DNA from 4 places in the Nonomuraea sp. NPDC049378 genome. Region 3 is predicted to be linked to each of the others. Evidence: riboswitches for the same ligand, from Rfam matches in the RefSeq annotation. Region 3 holds a riboswitch; each other region holds the start of a gene.
The links. A riboswitch is a leader RNA that binds a small molecule or an ion and turns the genes downstream of it on or off. The one in region 3 is predicted to bind cyclic di-AMP.
Positions count from the first base shown of each region.

Region 1: it holds a riboswitch for cyclic di-AMP, as region 3 does, so the genes downstream of both, ACZ6SA_RS39020 (coiled-coil domain-containing protein) here and ACZ6SA_RS13055 (C40 family peptidase) in region 3, are expected to answer to the same signal.
Region 2: it holds a riboswitch for cyclic di-AMP, as region 3 does, so the genes downstream of both, ACZ6SA_RS14420 (C40 family peptidase) here and ACZ6SA_RS13055 (C40 family peptidase) in region 3, are expected to answer to the same signal.
Region 4: it holds a riboswitch for cyclic di-AMP, as region 3 does, so the genes downstream of both, ACZ6SA_RS30815 (hypothetical protein) here and ACZ6SA_RS13055 (C40 family peptidase) in region 3, are expected to answer to the same signal.

Region 1 covers NZ_JBVJHP010000022.1:158,916-164,141, forward strand. Annotated here, with positions in the region: gene ACZ6SA_RS39010 (hypothetical protein) at 1-415, opposite strand, end outside; gene ACZ6SA_RS39015 (hypothetical protein) at 456-716, opposite strand; gene ACZ6SA_RS39020 (coiled-coil domain-containing protein) at 1,061-2,026, opposite strand; cyclic di-AMP (ydaO/yuaA leader) riboswitch at 2,032-2,174, opposite strand; gene galT (galactose-1-phosphate uridylyltransferase) at 2,241-3,323, opposite strand; gene ACZ6SA_RS39030 (DeoR/GlpR family DNA-binding transcription regulator) at 3,320-4,099, opposite strand; gene ACZ6SA_RS39035 (50S ribosomal protein bL37) at 4,233-4,313, shown strand; gene ACZ6SA_RS39040 (nucleoside/nucleotide kinase family protein) at 4,425-5,048, opposite strand; gene ACZ6SA_RS39045 (SAM-dependent methyltransferase) at 5,132-5,226, shown strand, end outside.
Region 2 covers NZ_JBVJHP010000006.1:30,991-36,216, reverse strand. Annotated here, with positions in the region: gene ACZ6SA_RS14430 (NYN domain-containing protein) at 249-1,502, shown strand; gene ACZ6SA_RS14425 (C40 family peptidase) at 1,589-2,563, shown strand; cyclic di-AMP (ydaO/yuaA leader) riboswitch at 2,960-3,122, shown strand; gene ACZ6SA_RS14420 (C40 family peptidase) at 3,196-3,717, shown strand; gene ACZ6SA_RS14415 (gluzincin family metallopeptidase) at 3,845-4,660, shown strand; gene ACZ6SA_RS14410 (M48 family metallopeptidase) at 4,673-5,226, shown strand, end outside.
Region 3 covers NZ_JBVJHP010000005.1:202,070-207,295, reverse strand. Annotated here, with positions in the region: gene ACZ6SA_RS13065 (aldo/keto reductase) at 85-906, shown strand; gene ACZ6SA_RS13060 (Gfo/Idh/MocA family protein) at 926-1,876, shown strand; cyclic di-AMP (ydaO/yuaA leader) riboswitch at 1,994-2,130, shown strand; gene ACZ6SA_RS13055 (C40 family peptidase) at 2,143-2,829, shown strand; gene ACZ6SA_RS13050 (ABC transporter ATP-binding protein) at 2,915-4,762, opposite strand; gene ACZ6SA_RS13045 (ATP-binding cassette domain-containing protein) at 4,759-5,226, opposite strand, start outside.
Region 4 covers NZ_JBVJHP010000015.1:120,533-125,758, reverse strand. Annotated here, with positions in the region: gene ACZ6SA_RS30835 (VOC family protein) at 1-62, opposite strand, end outside; gene ACZ6SA_RS30830 (rod shape-determining protein) at 158-1,144, opposite strand; gene ACZ6SA_RS30825 (class I SAM-dependent methyltransferase) at 1,269-1,838, shown strand; gene ACZ6SA_RS30820 (DUF5302 domain-containing protein) at 1,914-2,114, shown strand; cyclic di-AMP (ydaO/yuaA leader) riboswitch at 2,278-2,412, shown strand; gene ACZ6SA_RS30815 (hypothetical protein) at 2,590-3,117, shown strand; gene ACZ6SA_RS30810 (alpha/beta fold hydrolase) at 3,156-4,001, shown strand; gene ACZ6SA_RS30805 (winged helix-turn-helix transcriptional regulator) at 4,021-4,371, opposite strand; gene ACZ6SA_RS30800 (NAD(P)-dependent oxidoreductase) at 4,425-5,027, shown strand; gene ACZ6SA_RS30795 (DUF4032 domain-containing protein) at 5,021-5,226, opposite strand, start outside.

The DNA of each region.
Region 1 (5,226 bases), on a different contig from region 3:
TTGGACGGGCATCGATGCCGAGCTGGGTTAGGCGGCGGGACAAGCTGGTGGGGTGGAGGGGCTGGCCGGGGCGACGGCCGGGGAATAGCCAGGTTCCGTCGTGGAGGTGGCGAGCGGTGCCATCGCTGCGCGGCGTGGGGAGTTGGATGATCAGGTCGGCGAGTGGGCCAGGGAGTACGACGTTCGTGGCACCGAGGCTGAGTTCGGTGCGTCCGTCGTCGCGATGGTGGATGTGACTGCGGGTGAGTAGGGCGATCCGGCTAACCTGCTGAGCGAACAGCAGGACCAAGAGGCCGGCGACCCGATCGCCGGTCGGGAGCGTGACTTCGGTCAGCAGGCGTCGTGCTTGCGCCCATCGGTGGTCGGCCGGGGTGAACTGGGACGGCTCGGTGTTGATCCTGGCGGGGATTTCCAAGGGCGGCAGGCTTCTGGACTTGATGGCCCAAGACCAGAAGCTACGAGGTCGCGTCCCGGAACGCCGGCAACCACCTCTTCCGGCCTGAGGCCCGCGTCCTAAGCACCTGCTCGTCGGCGTAGTCGAAGAAGTCCTGCAACTCCCGACGGGTCAGCGCCCGCACTTCAGGCCGTCCCTCATAGGGCGAGGAGTGCGACGGCATGTTGTCCTCGTGGCAGGTCTGTGCCGGATGCGTCCCGAAATGTTCCACACACTGCTCCGCCCACCCGTAGCGGGCGTCGGTGAGGTAGTCGCAGAACATCGCAATCTGGTTCAGGTAGTTCCGAACGGTCGAGCGCGCCCGCGACCCCGGCGCCGACAGTAACTCCGTCGCCTAGTCCTCTACATCCCCAGGCAGCCACTCCCATGGCGATGTGCGGCGCCCTCCACGGAGACCCGTTTCACCCCAACACCACCTCGCATCGGATGCGACATGCTCGCATCTGATGCGAGATCCCTTCCGGCGAACCCGGAAAGTCGCAGGCAGATAGCCGCACATCAACACGTGCGATGATCTTGGCGAATGTCGCTCCTGTAGGTCGATGAACAGCTCAAACGCATTCTTCAAATGGGCGAATAGCTCATCAGATGCTATTCGTCCCTTTTTCAGTTCATCGAGATGTGCACGTGGTCGTAGTGGTTCTCGGTGATGCTGCCCCGGTTGGACATCGTGCTCCAACCCGAGCCGTGGTTGATGCGCTGCTTCCAGATGACGTACTTGACGCCCAGCCTGCTCTTGTTCTTGATGGCCCACTCCGCGATGCGGTCGCCCAGGGCGGCGTTGGCGGCGGAGGGCATCGAGCCGCCCGTGCTCATCATGAAGTCGCAGGCCCGGCCCAGGGGGTGTTCGCCGCTGGAGCCCGAGCGGAAGCAGCCGACGGTGAAGGGCAGCGCGAAGTTCTTGCCGATCTGCTCCTTCATCAGCCGCGTGCGCGGCGTGATGTTGTCGGAGCCGGACGGGAGTTCGGGTGCCCAGCCGCCGTCTGACCTGCGGTTGGTGCCGAACGGCACCAGGTCCTGGAGCTTCTTCTCGATGTCGTCGATGACGTCCTCGGCCTCGTCGCGCTGACCGGCCACCTCGGCCGCGTCCTTGCGGATCCTGTCGGCGAGCTCGACGGCCTGCGCGGAGGCCTTCTTCTTCTCGTCGCGCGCCCTGGCCACGCCCTGCACGAACGCCTGCTGCTCGGCGGTGACCTGATTGAGCACCGCGGCGCCGCCGCTGTTCTCCGGCAACATGAATACGGGCACTCCGGGGTTGCCGTTCTGGTAGCGCAGGCGGGCTATCTCGGCGACCCGCTTCTCGGCCGTCGTCAGCGCCTCTTCGGCGGTGGCCAGCCGGGCCTTGGCCGCCTTGGCGGACTTCTGCGCCTTGGCCAGCTCGACGCGCTTGAGGTTGTAGGCCTCGATCAGCTTGTCGACCTTCTTGTTGAGCTGCTTGAGCTGCGCGCGCAGCTCCGACTCCTTGGGTTTGGGGGCCGTGGACGCCGCGGACGCCGGGGCCGCCGAAACGACGACGGCGGCGGCGGCGGCGATGAGACCGATGGCAAGACTCGCGGGGGACGAAGCCGCCACGTAGGTGTTCCTCTCCCTCTGCCGGCCGGGTTAGCTGACGGGTTCGGGTATGGGAGCTGCGTATCCCTACCACGGATGTGGATTCACCCCAGGTGCGATGGGTCCCCGGCTCCCGGGCAACTCGCCCAGGATTAGGCGGTGCAACGGCTGTTACGGCCGATGCATAAGGGGATATTAGTGGTAGATCACGAGACATGCGACCTTAAGTAGAAATCTATTCTTGATCTACTTGTGATCGGAGCATGCGCGCGGCCTCTTCCGGCAGCACGTCGTTGACGAACGCGCCCATCGCGGACTCCGAGCCCGCCAGATACTTGAGCTTGTTGGGCGCCCGCCGGATGCTGAAGAGCTCCAGATGCAGGTACGCGAGCTCGCGGTCCCGCCGCACCGGGGCCTGGTGCCAGGCCGAGATGTACGGCATCACGACCCCGAACAGCCCGTCGAAGGCCCGCAGCACCGAGGTGTAGAGCGGGGCGAACGCCGCACGCTCCTCCTCCGTGAGCGCCGCCAGGTCCGGCACCTGCCGGTGCGGATACACGTGCACCTCGTACGGCCAGCGCGCGGCCGCGGGCACGAACGCCGTCCACAGCTCGTTGCCGGCCACCACCCGTGTCCCGGCGGCACGTTCGGCGGCCAGCACGTCGGCGAACAGGTTGCCCGGGCCCTGGTAGCGGGCCGCGGCGCCGAGCTGGAGTTTCGTTCTGGGCGTGACGTACGGGTAGGCGTAGATCTGGCCATGCGGATGCGCCAGCGTGATGCCGATCTCCTCGCCCCGGTTCTCGAAGCAGAACACCTGCTCCACGCCCTCGATCCCGGACAATTCGGCCGTACGGTCGGCCCACGCCTCCATGACCAGCCGCACCTGGGCGTCGGAGAGCTTCGAGAAGGATGACGAGTGATCCGAGGTAAAGCACACCACCTCGCACCGCCCCACTCCCGGACGAACCTCACTCAGCCCACCCACATCTTGATAAGTCCCAAAATTCGTGGAGAAGGAGGGGAAGCGGTTCTCGAACACCGCCACGTCGTAGTCGTACGCAGGGATCTCCGTCGCCCGGGTGTCCGACGACGGGCACAACGGGCACTCGGCGGACGTGCCCGTCGGCAGGAACGTCCGCGTCTGCCGGTGCCCGGCCATCGCGATCCACTCCTCGGTCAGCGGATCGTAGCGCAGCTCGGACGCCACCGGCCGGGGCTCAAGCGGGCGCCGGTCGATCGCGCTCCGGTCGGCGTCGTCGCGCCGGTCGAAGTAGATCAGCTCTCGGCCGTCGGCCAGATGGGTGACGGTGCGCTTCAATGCGTGTCCTCCGCGATGATCAGTTCTCCGGCCCGCTCGGCCAGTTCGGTGCGTGCGTCCTCGGGCAGCCCCGCGTCGCTGATGACCACGTCGGCCTCGCTCAGCTCGGCGATGGTGCTGATGCCCACCGTGTTCCACTTGGTGTGGTCGGCAGGGACGACCAGCCGGTGCGCGGCCGTCACAAGCTCCCTGTCGGTCTCCGACTCCAGCAGGTTGGGCGTGGTGAAGCCGGCCCGCACGCTCATCCCGTGCACGCCGAGGAAGAGCGTGTCCACGTGCAGGCGGCGGATCGCGGCCACGGCCACCGGGCCGACCAGCGCGTCGGACGGCGTGCGCACGCCGCCGGTCAGCACGACGGTGCGGTCGGCGCGCGGGTTGCGATGGAAGACCTCGGCGACGGGGATCGAATTGGTGATCACGGTCAGCTCGGGAACGCCGATGAGGTGGTGGGCCAGCGCCCACGTGGTGGTGCCCGCCGACAGCGCCACGGCGGTGCCGGGGCGTACCAGCCTGGCCGCGTGCCGCGCGATGGCCTCCTTCTCCTGCTGCTGGCGGGCGGACTTCGCGGTGAAGCCCGGCTCCTCGGTCGATCCGGGGCCGAGCGCGGTCGCGCCACCGTGCACCTTCTCCAGCAGACCGCGTTCGGCCAGCACCTCGAGGTCGCGGCGGATGGTCATGTCGGAGACGCCGAGTTCGCGTACGAGGTCGGCGACCCGGACACCGCCGTTGCTGCGCACGCGTTCGAGGATCGTCTGCTGACGCTGCTGTGCGAGCACGCCCGCTCCTTCCAACAGATTCCACCAAATTATGACACGACGCTGTTGGGGAATGTTAGTTCGCTACGGATGGCTTGCGCTGGTCAGCACGGGCGAGAGACGTTGGGAGGACACCGACTCCGGAGGCGAGCTTATGGCCAGGCGAGCACGCAAGGGCAAGGCACGCAAGAAGAAGAAGAAGGCGAACCACGGCAAGCGCCCGACAGCACGCTGACAGGTGGCCGCCCGCCGGCGGCCACCCTCATCCCGGCAGCTCGGCGCCCGAGAGGGCAGCCCGTTTCCTGCCGTTCGCACGGCGGTCGCGGACGGCCGATCCGGCGCCGGGTCACAGGAGGAGCGCGGGCCGGTCGGGATGATCGGCCCTGATCACGACGTCGGCCGCCTCCTGGGGCCGCACCTCGCGCTCGTACCGCTCATAGGCGGGCAGGCGCCACCGCTCCTCCTCGGACGTGCGGCGCCCCAGCGCCGCCGCGGACAACCACACATGCACGCTCAGCTCGAACGCCAGCCCCCGTCCCAGCAGCAGCGTCCCGTCCACGATCACCACCCCGCCCGGCGGAAGCTCCTCATAGGGCAGCCGGTACGCCCGGTCGATCCGGCTGTCCCACAGAGCCGGCAGCACGCGCCCCGAGCCGCCATCGTCCAGGGGATCCAGCACCTCCCTGCGCAGCGCCTTGACGTCGAGCCAGTCCTCGTAGAAGGCGTCAGGATCGGCCCTGCCGTGCTCCAGCCGCAGAGACGAGGACCGCAGGAAGTCACCCGCGGAGACCCGCAGCACAGGCCGGCCGCGCAGCCGGAGCGGCGCGACGAGGTCGTCGGCCAGCGTTTCCGGCCGTCCGGCAGGCGCCCCGTCGACGACCACCCGCACCCGACGCCCGCGTGGCCACTGGGAGACCCGCTCGGCCAGCTCGTCGACGAGAACGTCACGGGAGATCGGTCGCGCACGCATCGGAACCAGCTTACGAGCGCCCCCCACCCGGCCTGCCCGCCGCACCGCGGTCGCGGAAGTGCACTCGATCATAAGATCCGTCCATGGACTGGCAGGCGTGGCACGACGAGTACGACGACCCCGGTTCGCGCCTGGCGCGACGATTGCGGGTCGTGCAGCAGCGGATCCGGCTGGCACT
Region 2 (5,226 bases), on a different contig from region 3:
CCGAGGTCACGAGCGGCGGTGCGAGACCGTTCCGCCATGGTCGGCCTCCCTGGTGGACGCCCGTACCGGCGTGGCCGATCCGTCCCCACCAAGCGCTTGCCCAAAGCGGAGTGGCCGTTACGGTCAGGTACGCGGCAGCCGTACCCTTGTCTGAAAGGGCATGTCACGAAGGGACAAGTGGGATGAGTTCAGCGGGTGAAGGCCTGTCTCGCCCGCTTCCCGAGCAGGTGCGGCTCAATGTCGTCGACTTGGCGTCTCAAGTCCTCGGCACGACGCCCGGTGCCGCCATTCCGCCGCCGCTGCGGGGCATCGCCAAGTTCGACCCGCGTAAGCGGGCCAAGCTGGGCGGCGCCCCCATCGCGGCGCAGCTGGAGAACGACAAGAAGTTCCGCGAGCTGGTCGCCGAGTCGGTGACCGCGGGCTGGCCCGAGCTGGTCGCCGCTCTCGCCGAGGGCAACGTGCCGCCCGCCGCCGACCCCGTGCTGGTGGCCGCGGCCGCCTATCTCACCCGCCCGCCCGGCTGGGCGGAGATGATCGAGGCCGCCCGCTCCGACCTGGAGCAGTCGCTCGCGGCCGCCGAGGACTCCGAGCGCGAGGAGGCCGTCGCCCGGTTGCGCGAGCAGCTCGCCGCGCAGAAGAGCGGCGCCAAGGAGGAGGCGGAACGCCTGCGCGAGCAGGTCAGGGCCGCCCGCGCGGAGAACTCCGACCTGCGCCGCAGGCTCCACGACGCCCGCGAGCGGGCCAAGGCCGCGGCGCGCAGGGCCGAGGAGATGGAGCGGGCGGCCGAGGAGGCCAGGACGGCCGCCTCGGCCGCGGGCAGCGCGGGGGAGTCCGAGCTGCGGCGGCTGCGCGAACGGCTGTCCGACGTGGAGAAGCAGCTCGAAGCCTCGCGCCGGGCCGCGCGCGAGGGCAGGAGCATCGAGGACGCCCGCATCAGGGTGCTGCTCGACGCGCTGCAGGACGCGTCCGCCGGGCTGCGCAGGGAGCTGGCCCTGCCCACCACGATCAGCCGGCCGGCCGATTCTGTCGCCGCGGTCACCGGCGAACGGCCGGGTGTGCGCGTGCCCGCGCGGGCGCTGGCCGATGACGACCCGCAGCTTCTCGACCAGCTCCTCGCGCTGCCGCAGATCCACCTGATCATCGACGGCTACAACGTCACCAAGACCGGCTACGGCACGCTCACCCTCGCCGACCAGCGCAACCGGCTGATGACCGGGCTGGGCGGGCTGGTGGCGCAGACGAGGGTCGAGGTGACCGCGGTGTTCGACGGTGCGGAGCTCAACGCCCCTGTGCAGGTCGTGGCGCCGCGCGGCGTGAGGGTGCTGTTCAGCGCGCCCGGGGAGATCGCCGACGACCTGATCCGCCAGCTCGTCCGCGCCGAGCCGCCCGGTCGCGCCATAGCCGTGGTGTCGTCGGACCGGGAGGTGGCCGAGTCCGTCAGGCGGATGGGAGCCAGACCCGTTCCCTCTGGCTTGCTGCTGCGCCGCCTGGGCCGGGCTTAAGTTACGAATTGGTATGTTCGGGTGAGACCTCACCCGCCACTTCTGTACTATTTCGCCCCAGTAAAGATCTCCTGGGAGGCGACGCAGTGAGGTTTGGCCGGGTGCCGGTGGCCGTGGGTCTCGCGTTCGGGCTTGTGGTGTCTCCCATGGGGGCGGCGCTCGCTGATCCGAAGCCGACCATCGGGCAGGCCAAGGCCAAGCTCGACAAGCTCAACGACAAGGCCGACAAGGTCGTCGACCGCTACAACACGGCGACCGAGCGCTACAAGAAGGCCAAGGGCACCTACGCGAAGCTGAACAAGAGCTACAAGCGCAAACTCCGTACGGTCGCCGACCTGCGCACCCAGATCGCCGACATGGCCGCCACCGTCTATCGGGCCGGCGGCTACGCCACCACCATGCCGGGGCTGGTCAGCGCCGACAACCCGCAGGGACGGCTGGCCGGGATGGCGCTGGCCGGGCAGATGGCCAAGGAACGCTCGGAGAAGCTGGCGGCGTTCGACCGGGAGAACCGCGGGCTGAAGAAGGAACGTGACAAGGCGCAGGGTGCCCTGCGGTCGGCCGACGAGGTCCGCGGCGAGGTCGAGAAGGAGCGCAAGGAGATCCTCGGCCTGATCGCCAAGCAGAAGAAGCTCCTGAAGAAGCTGGGCGCCTACAAGACCGGTGACCCGAACAGCACCGGCATCGCGTACACGGGACCGGCGTCGGGGAACGCCGCAGCGGTGCTGCGGTTCGCGTTCGCGCAGGTCGGCAAGCCGTACGTGTTCGGCGGGACGGGGCCGGGCGGCTACGACTGCTCGGGGCTGACGCAGGCGTCATGGCGGGCCGCGGGCGTGTCCTTGCCGAGGACGACGTGGGCGCAGTGGGCGTGGGGCGCCAGCCGCAAGGTGTCGCTGAACGCGCTCCAGCCCGGTGATCTCATCTTCAGCGAGGGTCTGGGGCACGTCAGCATCTATGCGGGCAACGGGAAGATCGTCCATGCGCCGCAGACGGGCGACGTGGTCAAGGTCGTCAGCCTCTCCGCCTACGGCCGCAGCCTCGTGGGCGCCGTCCGCCCATAATTCCGTCCCCTCCTTCTACGACGCACCATCGTTGCCGTCGTGCGGGCGGTCCGCGATCACGTTCCGCATCCTCCTGATCACCTTAGGTCGAGATCATACGAGGCGGAATGTGACAAACGCGACATCTGACCCCTGACAAGACGGATGTTTCGCGAATGTGAGCAGGGTCACTTTTTGGTAACGACGCCCCCTGTTCCAACAGGGGTTCGGGAGTTTACTGAGGCCTGAGTCGATCTTTACAGCCTGACTCGGCTTTTGCTGATCCTTGACCGTTCCGCGTAGCTTCTGGCGTCGTCGCGGTGCACAAGCCATGGCGCCGTGAACCCGCATCGGTCCCTCCCGGTGTGAAGACAGATGAAGATCCGCTGGTCATCGCCGCGACATCCCCATGACACGGGCGATGACCTGCCGAATCCGTGCAGTCAGGAGGCACGGAACCGGGGACCCAGCGATCCCAGTTCCCCAGGGATCAGGGGTGAATCGGCGCGCCATCGCGCCGTAGGGCGACTTCCAGGCCCGAATCCGACAGCTAACCCGGTAGGCGTTCGTGGAAGACCCAAGGAGAAATCCTGTCTACCTCCCTGCACAACCCCCGTCTGTCCCGCATTGCCCTGCCTGGCGTCGTGCTCACGATGACCGTGACGGCCGGAGGCCTGGTCCTCCACGCCCCCACGGCTCAGGCGGCGACGAGGAGCGACACGGCCGGCGTCTCCTCGGTGAGGGCGGCCACCGCCGCCACCACCGCGAAGTCGGCCAAGGCCGCTCGCAAGCGGGCAAAGACCGCTCGGCAGAAGGTGAAGGCCGGCAAGGCCATCGCCGTGGCCAAGAACCAGATCGGTGACCCGTACCGTTACGGCGCCACAGGCCCTGGTTCGTTCGACTGCTCCGGCCTCGTCCAGTACGCCTGGAAGAAGGCCGGGGTGAAACTCCCGCGCGTGGCGAGCAGCCAGTTCGCCGGCATCAGGAACAAGGTCTCCTGGCGCAACCTCAAGCCCGGGGACCTCATGTTCTTCAACGGGCTCGGCCACGTGGGCATGTACGTCGGCAAGGGCAAGATGATCCATTCGCCGCGGACAGGCGAACGGGTGCGCATCGACAAGCTGGGCGGATGGCGCAAGTCGTCGTTCGTCGGCGCGGTCCGTCCCGGCCTCTGATGAGGCCCCGCCCGGGCCCGGGAGATCTTCCGGAGCCCGGGCGGGCTCCCGTGGCAGCCCGTCCTCACGCTCGTCGGCGGCCCCTCGTAGAGGGCCGGCCCTGATCGGGCCCACTACGATCGGCAGCGTGTCCGAGCAGGTGAGCCGACGAGCCGCGCTGGCCGCGCTCCTCCTCCTCGGCCTCGCCGCCGACGCGCCCGCCCCCGGATCGCCCGTCTTCCCCGCGCACGCCCGTGACCTGTGGCCGGACGGCCAGGTCACCGCCCGCGGGGCACGTTCCCTCGTCACCGGCCACCGCGCCGCACCCGGCACGCTCAGCGAACTCGCCCGCCGCGCCGACTCGGCGGGGCTGCGGGTCACGGCCGTGCTCGGCCGCCCGGTGCGGCCCGTGGTCATCGTTCCCGGCTCCGCGCAGGACGCGGCCCGGCTGGCCGGCGTGGAGCGACTCGACGGGCTGGCGGCGGTGGCCGACGGCGGGCGGGTGATCGTCGTCCCCGAGTCGTTCGGCAGGCTCACCTCCACCGGCAAGGACGTCGTCCTCACCCACGAGCTGACCCACGTCGCCGCGGGCACCGGCGGGCTGCCCGTCTGGCTCTACGAGGGCTTCGCCGACTACGTGGCCTACCGGGACGCCGGGCTGCCCGTGCGCACGGCCGCCGCCGAGTTGGCCGCCGAGGTGCGGGCCGGGCGCGTGCCGGCCGCGCTGCCGGGGCCCGAGGCGTTCGCCGTCGGCGGGCCTGACCCCGGACGCCTTGCGCTGGCGTACCAGGAGGCCTGGCTGGCGTGTCGGTTCCTCGCCCGCCGTTTCGGTGAGAGGAGCCTGGTGAGGCTCTACCGTGATGCGCAGGCGGCCGGCGTCGACGAGGCGCTCGCCGCGCTCGGGCTCTCCGTGGCCTGGCTGACGGCACGGTGGCGCGCGTACGTGCGGGAGCAGCTCGCGTGAGTGGGGAGAAGGATGAGCGGACGGCGGGACGCGGACGGCCCCTCTGAGGAGGCCGGGGCGGGCGGCGGAGAGGCGGCTGCCACAGGGCCCGGTGACGGTGTTCCCGTGGGCGCCGTCAGCGCGGAGGACGCCGCGCGGACGGACGGCGGCGCGGCGGGGGCGTGGAGACGGCGCGAACGGGGGCAGGGTGACGGGGTGCCCGCGACGACGGACGGCCCGGCGCAGGATCCGGGGGAGGGCCCGGTAGCGGACGCGGCGGTGGATGCGGTCGAGCGCCGGTTCAGACGGCAGGCCGCCGTGGTCCTGGCGGTGCTCGCGGCGGTGATCCTGGCCGTGGCCGCCTTCAGCACGCCGTGGACGGTCCTGGCCGCGGGGCCGCCCGACCCGGCGCGCGACTTCACCGCCGCCGAGATCGCGAGGGCGCGGGCGTTCGACGCGGCCACGTCCCTGCCGAGCTATCTCGGGCTGGCGCTCACGCTGGCCTTCGCGGCCCTGCTGGTGGCCACCCCCTTCGGGGCCAGGGTGCTGGGCCGGCTGAAAGGCCCCTGGTGGGTGCGGGTGGTCCT
Region 3 (5,226 bases):
GCCGGGTGATGGCGCGTTCACGACCGCTTCAAGCTAGCCCGGCCGCCTTAAGCGGCCAGAAACGGTGCGTGAACAATGGAGGCCATGAACTCGCTCATGCTCAACACGGACGGCGTGCAGATCCCGCAACTCGGCTTCGGCGTCTGGCAGGTGCCTGCCGGCGAGGCCGAGCAGGTGGTGACGACGGCGCTGGAGGCCGGCTACCGGCACATCGACACCGCCGCCGCCTACGAGAACGAGGAGGGCGTGGGGCGTGCCGTGCGCGCGTCCGGCCTGCGCCGCGAGAAGGTGTTCGTCACCACCAAGCTGCGCAACGCCGACCACGCCCGCACGGAGCAGGCCTTCGACGAGAGCCTGGCCCGGCTGGGGCTCGACTACGTCGATCTCTATCTCATCCACTGGCCGGTGCCGAAGCAGGACAAGTACGTACAGGCGTGGAAGGCGATCGAGAAGATCTACCGTGACGGGCGGGCCAAGGCCATCGGCGTGTCCAATTTCACCGTCGGCACGCTCACCCGGCTCATGAACGAGACCGACATCACACCCTCCATCAACCAGATCGAGCTCCACCCGTACTTCCAGCAGCGGGAGATGCGGGCCTTCCACGAGGCCAACGGCATCCTCACCGAGGCGTGGAGCCCGCTCGGCCAGGGCAAGGGGCTGCTCGAGGATCCGGCGCTCGCGGTGCTGGCGGACAAGCACGGCAAGACTCCCGCGCAGATCGTGCTCCGCTGGCACCTGCAGCTCGGCAACGTCGTCATTCCCAAGTCCGTGACGCCGTCGCGGATCGCCGAGAACGTCGACGTGTTCGACTTCATCCTCGATCCGGAGAGCATGGCCGCCGTCGGCGCGCTGAACAGGGGCCTTCGCATCGGAGGCGATCCTGACACGTTCAATTTGATCTGATGCGTCTAGCATCTTCCGCGTGCGGGACTTCACGTGGGGCATCGCGGCGACGGGCGTCATAGCGCGGACTGTGGGAGCGGCGATCGTGGCCGAGCCCGGGATGCGGGTGGGCGCCGTCGGCTCCAGGAATCTGCGGCGGGCGCAGGCCCTGGCGTCCGCGCTGGGCGCGGAGTCGGCGTACGGCTCCTATGAGCGGTTGTGCGCCGACCCTGCGGTGGACGCGATCTACGTGGCGACGCCGCACACCGAGCACCTGCGGGTCGCGCAGGCCGCCATCGCCGCGGGCAAGGCCGTGTTGTGCGAGAAGCCGCTGGCCGCGACCGTGGACGACGCGGAGAAGATGGTACGCCTGGCGCGCGAGGCGGGCGTGTTCCTGATGGAAGCGTGGATGCGGTTCAACCCGCTGATCCGCCTCATCGCCGCCGACGAGCGGTTCGGCGACATCCGGTCGGTGCAGGCCAGTTTCGGCTTCGCCATGCCGTACGATCCGGCGCACCGGCTGTGGGCCCCGGAGCTGGGCGGGGGCTCGCTGCTCGACCTGGGGGTCTACCCGTTCGGCCTGGCCCAGCTGCTTCTGGGCATGCCCACCGGCCTGCGCATGACGGGCTCCCTGGCGCCGAGCGGGGTTGACGCGGAGGCGGGCGGGGTGTTGCTCTATCCCGGCGGCAGGCGGGCTTTCGTGGAAACCTCCTTGCTGGGGAATTACCCGAACCAGGCCTGTGTTGTAGGTACGCGGATGCGGGCGGACATCCACGCGCCGTTCTGGGCGCCGGAGCGGATCGTCCTCACCGGGCCTTCCATGGAGCCGGAAGAGCATGTGCTCGATCCGGCCGACAACGGATACGCCGGTGAGCTCCGCGAGGTCCGCGCCGCCACGGCCGAGGGCAGGACCGAATCCCCGATCATGCCCCTTGACGAATCCCTTGCCATGTCAGGGCTTCTGGCCGACGCTCGCCGGCAACTGGCCTAGCTGGGCCTTTATGCAGTTGTAATCCTCTTGCCTCATGTATTACCTTGTGGGGCATCTTACGGCATACGTCCGGTTTGTCCGGCTATGTCTGACCATCGCACGATAGATCACAGGATCGTCCTGTGACCGCTGAATCCGCATCACGCGGAACCGGGGACCCAAGTCCTTTGGGGTGAATCGGCACTCCGGTGCCGTAGGGCAGCTTCCACGCCCGAACCCGTCAGCTAACCCGGTAAGCGGCATGGAAGCAAGGAGTTACCCCCTCGATGGCCACGTTCCGTCTTACCGCAATCCCCAAGCGAACCATCACCTGCGCCGCGCTCGGCGCCAGCGTCCTCGCCTCGGCCCTCGGCGTCAACGTCGCCGCGGCCAACGCCGACACCCCGCCCGCGGACAAGCCGGCCGCCGTCTCCCCGGTGACCGACTCCAAGAAGCGCGCGGCCAAGGAGACCACGGTCAACGTGACCGCCTCCCAGGTGCTGGACTTCGCCAAGTCCCAGGTCGGCACCTCCGAGAACGCCGCCGGCGGCGGCACCCCGTACCAGAAGTGGTACGCCGACTCGCGGCGCGCCGCCGAGACCATCGCCCGCGACGGCGGCAACCGGGCCGCGTACCTGAACGCCGCCTGGTGCTCGATGTTCGTCTCCTGGGTCGGCGAGCAGACCGGCGCCCGCCCGCAGATCGGCTGGGACGCCTACACCGTCACCCACGCCAAGTGGTTCGCCGCCAACGACCGCTTCGGCACCAAGGCCAAGCCCGGCGCCGTGGTGTTCTTCTCCTGGGACGGCGGCAAGAAGATCACCGACATCCAGCACGTCGGCTTCGTCGTGAAGGACAACGGCGACGGCACCATCTCCACGATCGAAGGCAACACCGGCAACGGCAAGGTCGAGGAGCGGACCCGTCCGAAGTCCCAGGTCGTCGGCTACGGCTACCCCGAGTACGCCGCCTGACCCCGATCACCGCGAGCGAGCGCGCGTCCCGTGCGGAACGCGCGCTCGCTCGCGTTTCCGCCCCGCCACCCGGGCGGCCGGCGGCCTAACCGTCCGCCGCCGCCCGCTGGATGGCGTGCAACTCGGCGTAGCGGCCCTGGCGGGCCATGAGCTCGCCGTGAGTGCCCTGCTCGGCGATCCGCCCGCCGTCCAGCACCACGATCAGGTCGGCCATGCGCACCGTCGGGAAGCGGTGGGTGATGAGCAGGGTGATGGCGGCGCGGTGGCGGCGGGCGGCCTGCGCGTACCGGGCGAAGACGGCGCTCTCGGCGGGAGCGTCCAGGGAGGCGGTCGGCTCGTCCAGCACGAGCAGCAGCGGCTCCTCCCGCATCGACGCGCGCGCCAGGGCCAGGCTCTGCCACTGCCCGCCGGACAGCGTCACGCCGCCCTCGAAGCTGTCGCCCAGCTCGGTGTCCAGGCCCCTGGGCAGATCGGACACCGCGTCCGCGGCGCCGGCCCGCGCCAGCGCCTGCTCCACGGCGGGGCGGTCGTCCATACGGGGCAGGTCGCCGATGCCGACGGTCTCGGCGGCGGTGAGCTCGAACGGCACCCAGTCCTGGAACACGGCGCTGATCCTGCGCCGCCAGCGCACGGCCGGCACGTCCCGCAGCGGGACGTCGTCCAGCAGGATCTCGCCGCCGGAGGGCTGGTAGAGGCCGCACAGCAGCTTGGCCATGGTGGTCTTGCCCGAGCCGTGCGACCCGACCAGCGCGACGGTCGCGCCGGCGGGCAGGCTCAGGTCGATCCCGCGCAGCACCGGCCGGGTGGTGCCGGGGTAGGTGAACGTCACGTTCCGCAGCGTGATGCCCCGCGCGAAGCTCTCAGGCGGCTCGGCCCCGCGGGCGACGCGTTCGCGGCCGTGGTCACTCGTGGGCGCCCTCGTCCCGGCGCGGAGTGCGTCGTCGCCGGACTCCGCCAAGGCCGGGTCGTGGGTGCGGGCGTAGGCGCGGAGCCAGGCGAGCCGCGCGGCGGCGCGCAGGCCCGCGGCCACCGACCCGAGGTGGAAGGCCAGCCGGGAGGCCTGGGTGACGAACTGCACCCCGACCGTGGCCACCAGGACCACGTCGCCCGCCGTGGCCCGTCCCTGGGCGGCCAGCCAGGCCGCGCAGCCGAGCGCCGACACGTACCCGGCCAGGAACGTGCCCGACCCCGCGAACGTGAGCAGCGCGGCCCGGACCCCGGCCCGCGACAACCCCGCCGACACCTCCTCCCACCGGTGCGCGGCCATCGCCTCCAGGGCGGGCGCGGCGCGGCTGATCCGGATCTCCTTGGCCGTCCTCGGCGTGGTGACGGACTCGGACAGGTGCCGCTCCAGCCGGGCCGTCTCGGCGGTGCGCCCGGTGGCCGCGTCGACGTGGCGGGCCGCGCGGCCGCGTACCAGCAGCGACGGCAGCACGGCGCCGCCCAGCAGCAGCGTCACCAGCGGATGCACGGCGGCCATCAGCACGACGCCGAGCCCGATCTGCACGGCGTGCTCGGCGACCAGCGCGAGCGCCCACACCGCGAAGTACAGCTGGCGGCTCTCGTCGCGCAACATCGCCAGCTTGTCCAGGTACGCGGGCCGCTCCAGGTGCTCGATGGTGGGCACGCCCGAGGTGAGGGTGAGGATCTCCTCCTGCACGGACAGACCCATGCGTTCGGCCAGCTCCTCCATCAGCGCCAGCTCCGCGCGGCCGAGGGCCACACCGGTGGCCAGCGCGGCTCCGGCCGCCAGGCCCCACAGGGACGCCTGCGCGCCGTGGCCGGCGGTGGCGGCGTCGGTGAGCGCCCGCAGGAAGACGCCGACCAGGCCCTGGCTGACGGCGCCCAGGGCGAGGAAGGCGGCCAGGGTGAGGAAGGCCCGCCGGTCGGTGCGCCAGGCCAGGGTCAGCAGCGTACGGAGGGTCGCGGTCACCGGCCCGCCTGCGCGATCAGGGCGGTCTGGAGGCGGTGCCAGCGCGCGTAACGGCCGCCCAGAGCCAGCAGTTCGGCATGACCGCCCTGCTCGGCCACGGCGCCGCCGTCGAGGACGACGATCCGGTCCGCCCGCCGTACGGTGGCGAACCGGTGCGAGATGAGCACCAGGGTGCGCCCGCGCGTGCGGTCCAGCAGCCGCTCGAACACCTCCTGCTCGGCCCGCGCGTCCAGATGGGCGGTGGGCTCGTCGACGATCAGGATCCGCCGGCCCGCGTCGAGCGCGTACACGGCCCGGGCCAGCGCCACCTTCTGCCACTGCCCTCCGGACAGGTCACGGCCCCCGGTGAACGACCGCGACAGCGGCGTGTCCAGCCCGCCGGGAAGCACCTCCAGCAGGTCGAGCGCGTCGACCGCGGCCAGCGCGGCGAGCACGTCGGCGTCCGTCCCCGCGTACGCGGGCGC
Region 4 (5,226 bases), on a different contig from region 3:
TTCGTCGCCTCGTCGAGGTCGGGCACCGTCACCCCGACGTGGTCGATGCCGTGCACGGTCATGGACTGTCTCCCCTCACCGCCGCCGGGCCGCTGCCGATCCGTCGTCGAGCCGTCGTCGTCCTGACGCCGTCGCGTCGTCCTCTCTCGCGCCGGCGTCACCGGCCGCGGAGCTTGGAGATCAGCCCCAGGTCCTCCGCGCAGCGGCCGAGCCCGAGCGCCACGGACTCCAGCGGCCGCTCCGCCCTGCTCACCGGAATGCCCAGCGCCGCCCGCAACCGCCGGCCGAGCCCGCGCAGCAGCGCGCCGCCGCCCACCACCACCGCGCCGCGGTCGGCGAGATCCACGGAGATCTCGGGCGGGCACTGCTCGACGGTCTCGATCGCGGCCCGCACGATGGACTCGATCGGCTGCCTGGTCGCCTCGTAGATCCGCTGCACGGGCAGCGGCACCGAGCGCTCGCGGCCGGTGTCGCTCTCGCGTCCGCGCACGGTGACCTGCCGATACAGCGGCTTCCACGCGGTGCCGGCGCGCCGCTTGGCCGACTCGGCCTCCTCCTCGTCGAGTTGCAGGCCGTGGTCGCGTTCGACCTGGCGGATGATGGCCCGGTTCATGCCGTCGCCTCCGCCGGGGACCGTGGCGGCCGCGATCACGGAGCCGTGGGAGAGCACGGCGATCCGCGTGGTGTCGCGTCCGATGTCGATCACCATGCGCCCGGCGCAGTCCTTGACCGGCAGGCCCACGCCCAGCGCCGCCGCCAGCGCGTGCGGGATCAGCAGGATCCCCCTGGCCTCCGCCTCGAACGCGATGTCGCGCAGCGCCGCGCGCTCGATGGGGGTGGAGTTGTTCGGCAGCGCCAGCACGACGCGCGGCCTGGAGAACGGGTGCCCGTGCACCTTGCGCAGGAAGTATCTGATCAGGTGCCGGGCGAGTTCGTCGTCGACCGGGAGGCCGCCGCTGACCGGCCAGCGTGTCTCTCCCCGCTCGCCCTGCGCGGCCTCGGCGCCGTACCCGACGACCCGGCCCGTGCGGCTGTCCAGCATGACGGCGGAGGGCTCGTCGAGCACGATGCCTCTGCCCTTGACGTAGATCCGGGTGCTCGCGGCACCCAGATCCATCGCCAGGTCATGACCGAGCACGTTCATCGCGGACCGTCCATCGTGGCGCCTGGGGCGTCGACCAACATGCGGGGTGTATTTCCTGGGCCACTCCAACACAACACCAGGAACCGAACGGTCTCCTTTTACCCGGCGGCGTACGATTCGGGTCGTGCTCGACTATGACCTCGAAGCCGCACATTACGACGAGACCCGTGGCGGTCTGCCGCGGGCCGAGGCCGCCGCGGAGGCCGTGCGCGCTCTGCTGCCCGGGGGCACGCTGCTCGACGTCGCGTGCGGCACCGGGCTGGTGAGCAGGGAACTGGCCGGGCGTGGCCTGCGGGTGCTCGGCGTGGACGCCTCCGCCGGCATGGCGCGGGTCGCCGCGCGGCGCGTGCACGTGGTCCTGGGTGACGGCTGCGCGTTACCCGTACGCGACGGGTCGGTCGACGCGGTCACCACGATCTGGCTGCTGCACCTGCTCGACGACGCCCGCCCGGTGATCGCCGAGGCCGCGCGCGTGGTGCGGCCGGGCGGGGTGTACGTCACGACGGTGGACAAGCGCGCCGCCCACGGGCCTGGAGGGCGGCGGCGTCCCGCCGACGGCCGGGAACTGGTCGTGGCGGAGGCGGTCCGGCACGGTCTGCGCCAGGCCGGCGAGACCACGTTCGTGGGTCACGGGCAGGGGCGGGACGGGCCGGACCCGGTGTTCCGGCTGCTGGCGTTCACCCGCGACGGGTGACAGGGCGGAGTCGGTTTCGCATCGAAAGCGACGCCGTGCGAAGCTGTGGTTGTCCCCAACACCATGGAGGTCCTCATGGCGGAATCACCGGAGCCGGAAGTCAGCGAAACTCCCGAGGACGAGATGAAGCGCAAGTTCCGCGAAGCACTGGAGCGCAAGCGCAACCAGCACGCGGGCTCCGGCGCTGGTGGCAGGGGCGTCGACCCATCGAAGATTCACGGGGCGCACGGCCCGGCTGCGAGTAAGAGATCGTTCAGGCGCAAGAGCGGCGGCTGAGCCGGAAAGGACTGAGGGGGTACGGCATGCCGTACCCCCTTTCGTATTCCCGCGCAAGGTAGATCTTTGCCCGGTTCATGGCGAATCGTTTGCGTATGTCCGATTCGCTGCTAGAGTTGCCGCCATTACCAGCCGGTGACCTGGCCCTTACCCAAGAGAGGGCCTCCGGCTGGCGCCGAATCCCGACTCGATCGGGAACCGGGGACCCACCTCACTGGGGTGAATCCGGCCCGTGCCGGTAGGGCATCTCCACGCCCGAACCCGTCAGCTAACCCGGTAGGTGTGATGGAGAGGACAGAACGCATGTATGACCGCAGCGCACCCCCGAATCGCGTAGCGCCGGCCGCCGCCTGAGCGGCCCCCCTTCCCCCCTTTCTTTCCCTCGCCCGATGTAGTCGCTCGGGCGTGCCGCAGCGCCGTGCCCTCTTGCCGGCGTGCCTCCCCCTCGTCCCCTCGCGAAGGACTTCACACTTTCATGTCTCCCCGTTTTGGCCTGCGTTCCCTTGCCCTGCTCACCGCCTCCGCCGTCGGCTCGATGAGCGTCGTCTGCACCGCGGCACACGCCGATCCCGGCGCCGAGGAGAAGGCCCTGTACAAGGGCTCCACCACGGCGTCGTACTTCTGGGACGACGGCTCGGGCAGGGCGGGCGACACCGGCCTGCCCGCCAGCGGCAAGCCGATGCAGAAAGGCATGGCCGCCAGCCCGAGCTGGCCGCTGCTGACCGAGGGGTACGTGATCTACAAGGGCAAGAAGATGCCCTTCTTCGTCGGGGACAGAGGGCCGGGGGAGCCCTCCAGCCGCGGCATCATGCTGGATCTCGACGCCAAGACGTTCGCCGACCTGACCGGCGGCACCTTCAACCCCCGCTCGCTGATGGTCAACGGCAACGGCGGCAAGGGGCACATCAAGATCGACTATGTCATCACCAAGTGGGGTGACGGCCTGGGCAAGAAGGGGCGGCCGGTGCCCTTCTCGACCGGCGCCTACGCCCGGCGGGGCTGACTTTACGAACGCAGCGCCAGAATGACATTCTGGTCACCGTGACCCTCCGCGTAGCCGCGAACGGCATCGACATCGCCTACGAGAGCATCGGTTCCCCCGACGGGCGGCCCCTGCTCCTCATCATGGGGCTCGGCGCGCAGCTCACCCACTGGGACGACGGGTTCTGCGAGCTCCTGGTGGACCAGGGGCACCACGTCGTCCGGTTCGACAACCGCGACGCGGGCCTGTCGACCCACCTCCACGACCAGGGCGCTCCCACGACGGGGGCGCCTTCGGCGTACCTGCTGGACGACCTGGCCGACGACACCGCGGGCTTCATGGACGCCATCGGCTGGCCGGCCGCCCACGTGGTCGGCGCGTCCATGGGCGGGATGATCGCCCAGTCCCTGGCCATCCGGCATCCGGCACGGGTGCTGACCCTGACCTCGATCATGTCGACGCCCGGCCCCACGGTCGCTCCGCCGACGGAGGCCGCGTTCGCGGCCCTGACCGCCCGCCCCGCCGCCGAGCGCGCGGCCGTCATGGCGCAGGCGCTGGAGACGTACGCGGTGATCGGCTCGCCCGGCTACGCGATGGACCGGGAGCGGGTCGTCCGGAGGGCCGGGCGCGCGTTCGACCGCTGCTTCGACCCGGCGGGCACGGGCCGGCAGCTGGCCGCGATCATGGCTTCGGGTGACCGTACGGACCTGCTGGCGAGCCTCACCATGCCGGCGCTGGTGCTGCACGGGGAGGACGACCCGCTGGTCCCGGTCGAGGGCGGCCGGGCCACGGCGGCGGCCATTCCCGGCGCCCGGCTGGTGACCTATCCGGGCATGGGACACGACCTGCCCGAGCCGCTCTGGCCGGAGATCGCCCGCGAGATCACCAAGCTGACCGCCGCCTGACCGCGCGGCCGCTCCCGGGCTACGCGGACCGCTCCCGGCGCCGGAGGATCTCGGCCACGTGGGTCTCGGCCCACGCGGCCACCGCCGCGATCGGGGTGTGCAGGGAGCGGCCGAGGTCGGTCAGCCCGTACTCCACCCGCGGTGGCACCTCCGCGAACACCTCGCGCGTGATCAGCCCGTCCTGCTCCATGGTCCGCAACGTCTGTGTCAGCACCTTGGGCGTGACCCCGCCGATCCGCGAGCGCAGCCGGGTGAAGCGCATCGGCCCGTCGGCGAGGCAGAGCAGCACCAGTGCCGACCATTTGTCGCCGATCCGATCGAGAACCACCCGCGTCGGGCAATTCGGGTCGAAGACATCACCGGTATCCACAAGGTACTTATAGCACGGTGAAGTAACCAGTATCCGATGGATATCGTGACGCCATGAAGATCCTGCTTTTCGGCGCGACCGGCATGCTCGGTCAGCGCATAGCCGCCGAACTGGCCGGTCGCGGGCACGACGTGACCGGCCTCAGCCGCAGCGGGCCCGTCAAGGGCGACGTCCGCGACGCCGCCACGCTGGCCAAGGGCCACGACGCCGTCGTCTCCGCCATCGCGCCGCCGCGCGACGGCACCGAGCCGGGACCGCCCTTCCTCGCCGCCAACCGCGCCCTCATCGAGGGTGTGCGCGCGGCCGGGGTGCGCCGGCTCATCGTCGTGGGCGGCGCCGGCAGCCTCAAGGTCCCGTCCGGTGTCGACCTGGTCGACACGCCCGGCTTCCCCGAGAGCCTGAAAAAGGAGGCGCTGGCCGCTCGTGCCGCGCTCGAGCTCTACCGGGAGGTCACGGACCTCGACTGGACCTACGTCTCGCCGGCCGCGGAGCTCGCGCCGGGCGAGCGTACGGGCGCCTTCCGTCTCGGCGGCGACATGCTGCTGACCGACGAGCGGGGCCGCAGCGCCATCAGCGCCGAGGACCTCGCGGTCGCGATCGCCGACGAGGTGGAGCAGAACACCCACCCGCGCAGCCGCATCACCGCCGCCTACTGAGCCCGAGCGTCCTCGTCGGGGAGCAGGGCCTTCTCGTCGGGCTTGTGCACGAGCACGTTGTCCACGTACGACTTCACGGCCGCGGCCAGTCCCACGTCGGCGTCCGCACCCTCCGACAGGTACCAGCGATGGTCGAGGATCTCGTGGAAGAGCTGCGCGGGCTCCAGCTTCCCGCGCAGCCCGGCGGGGATCGCCTCGA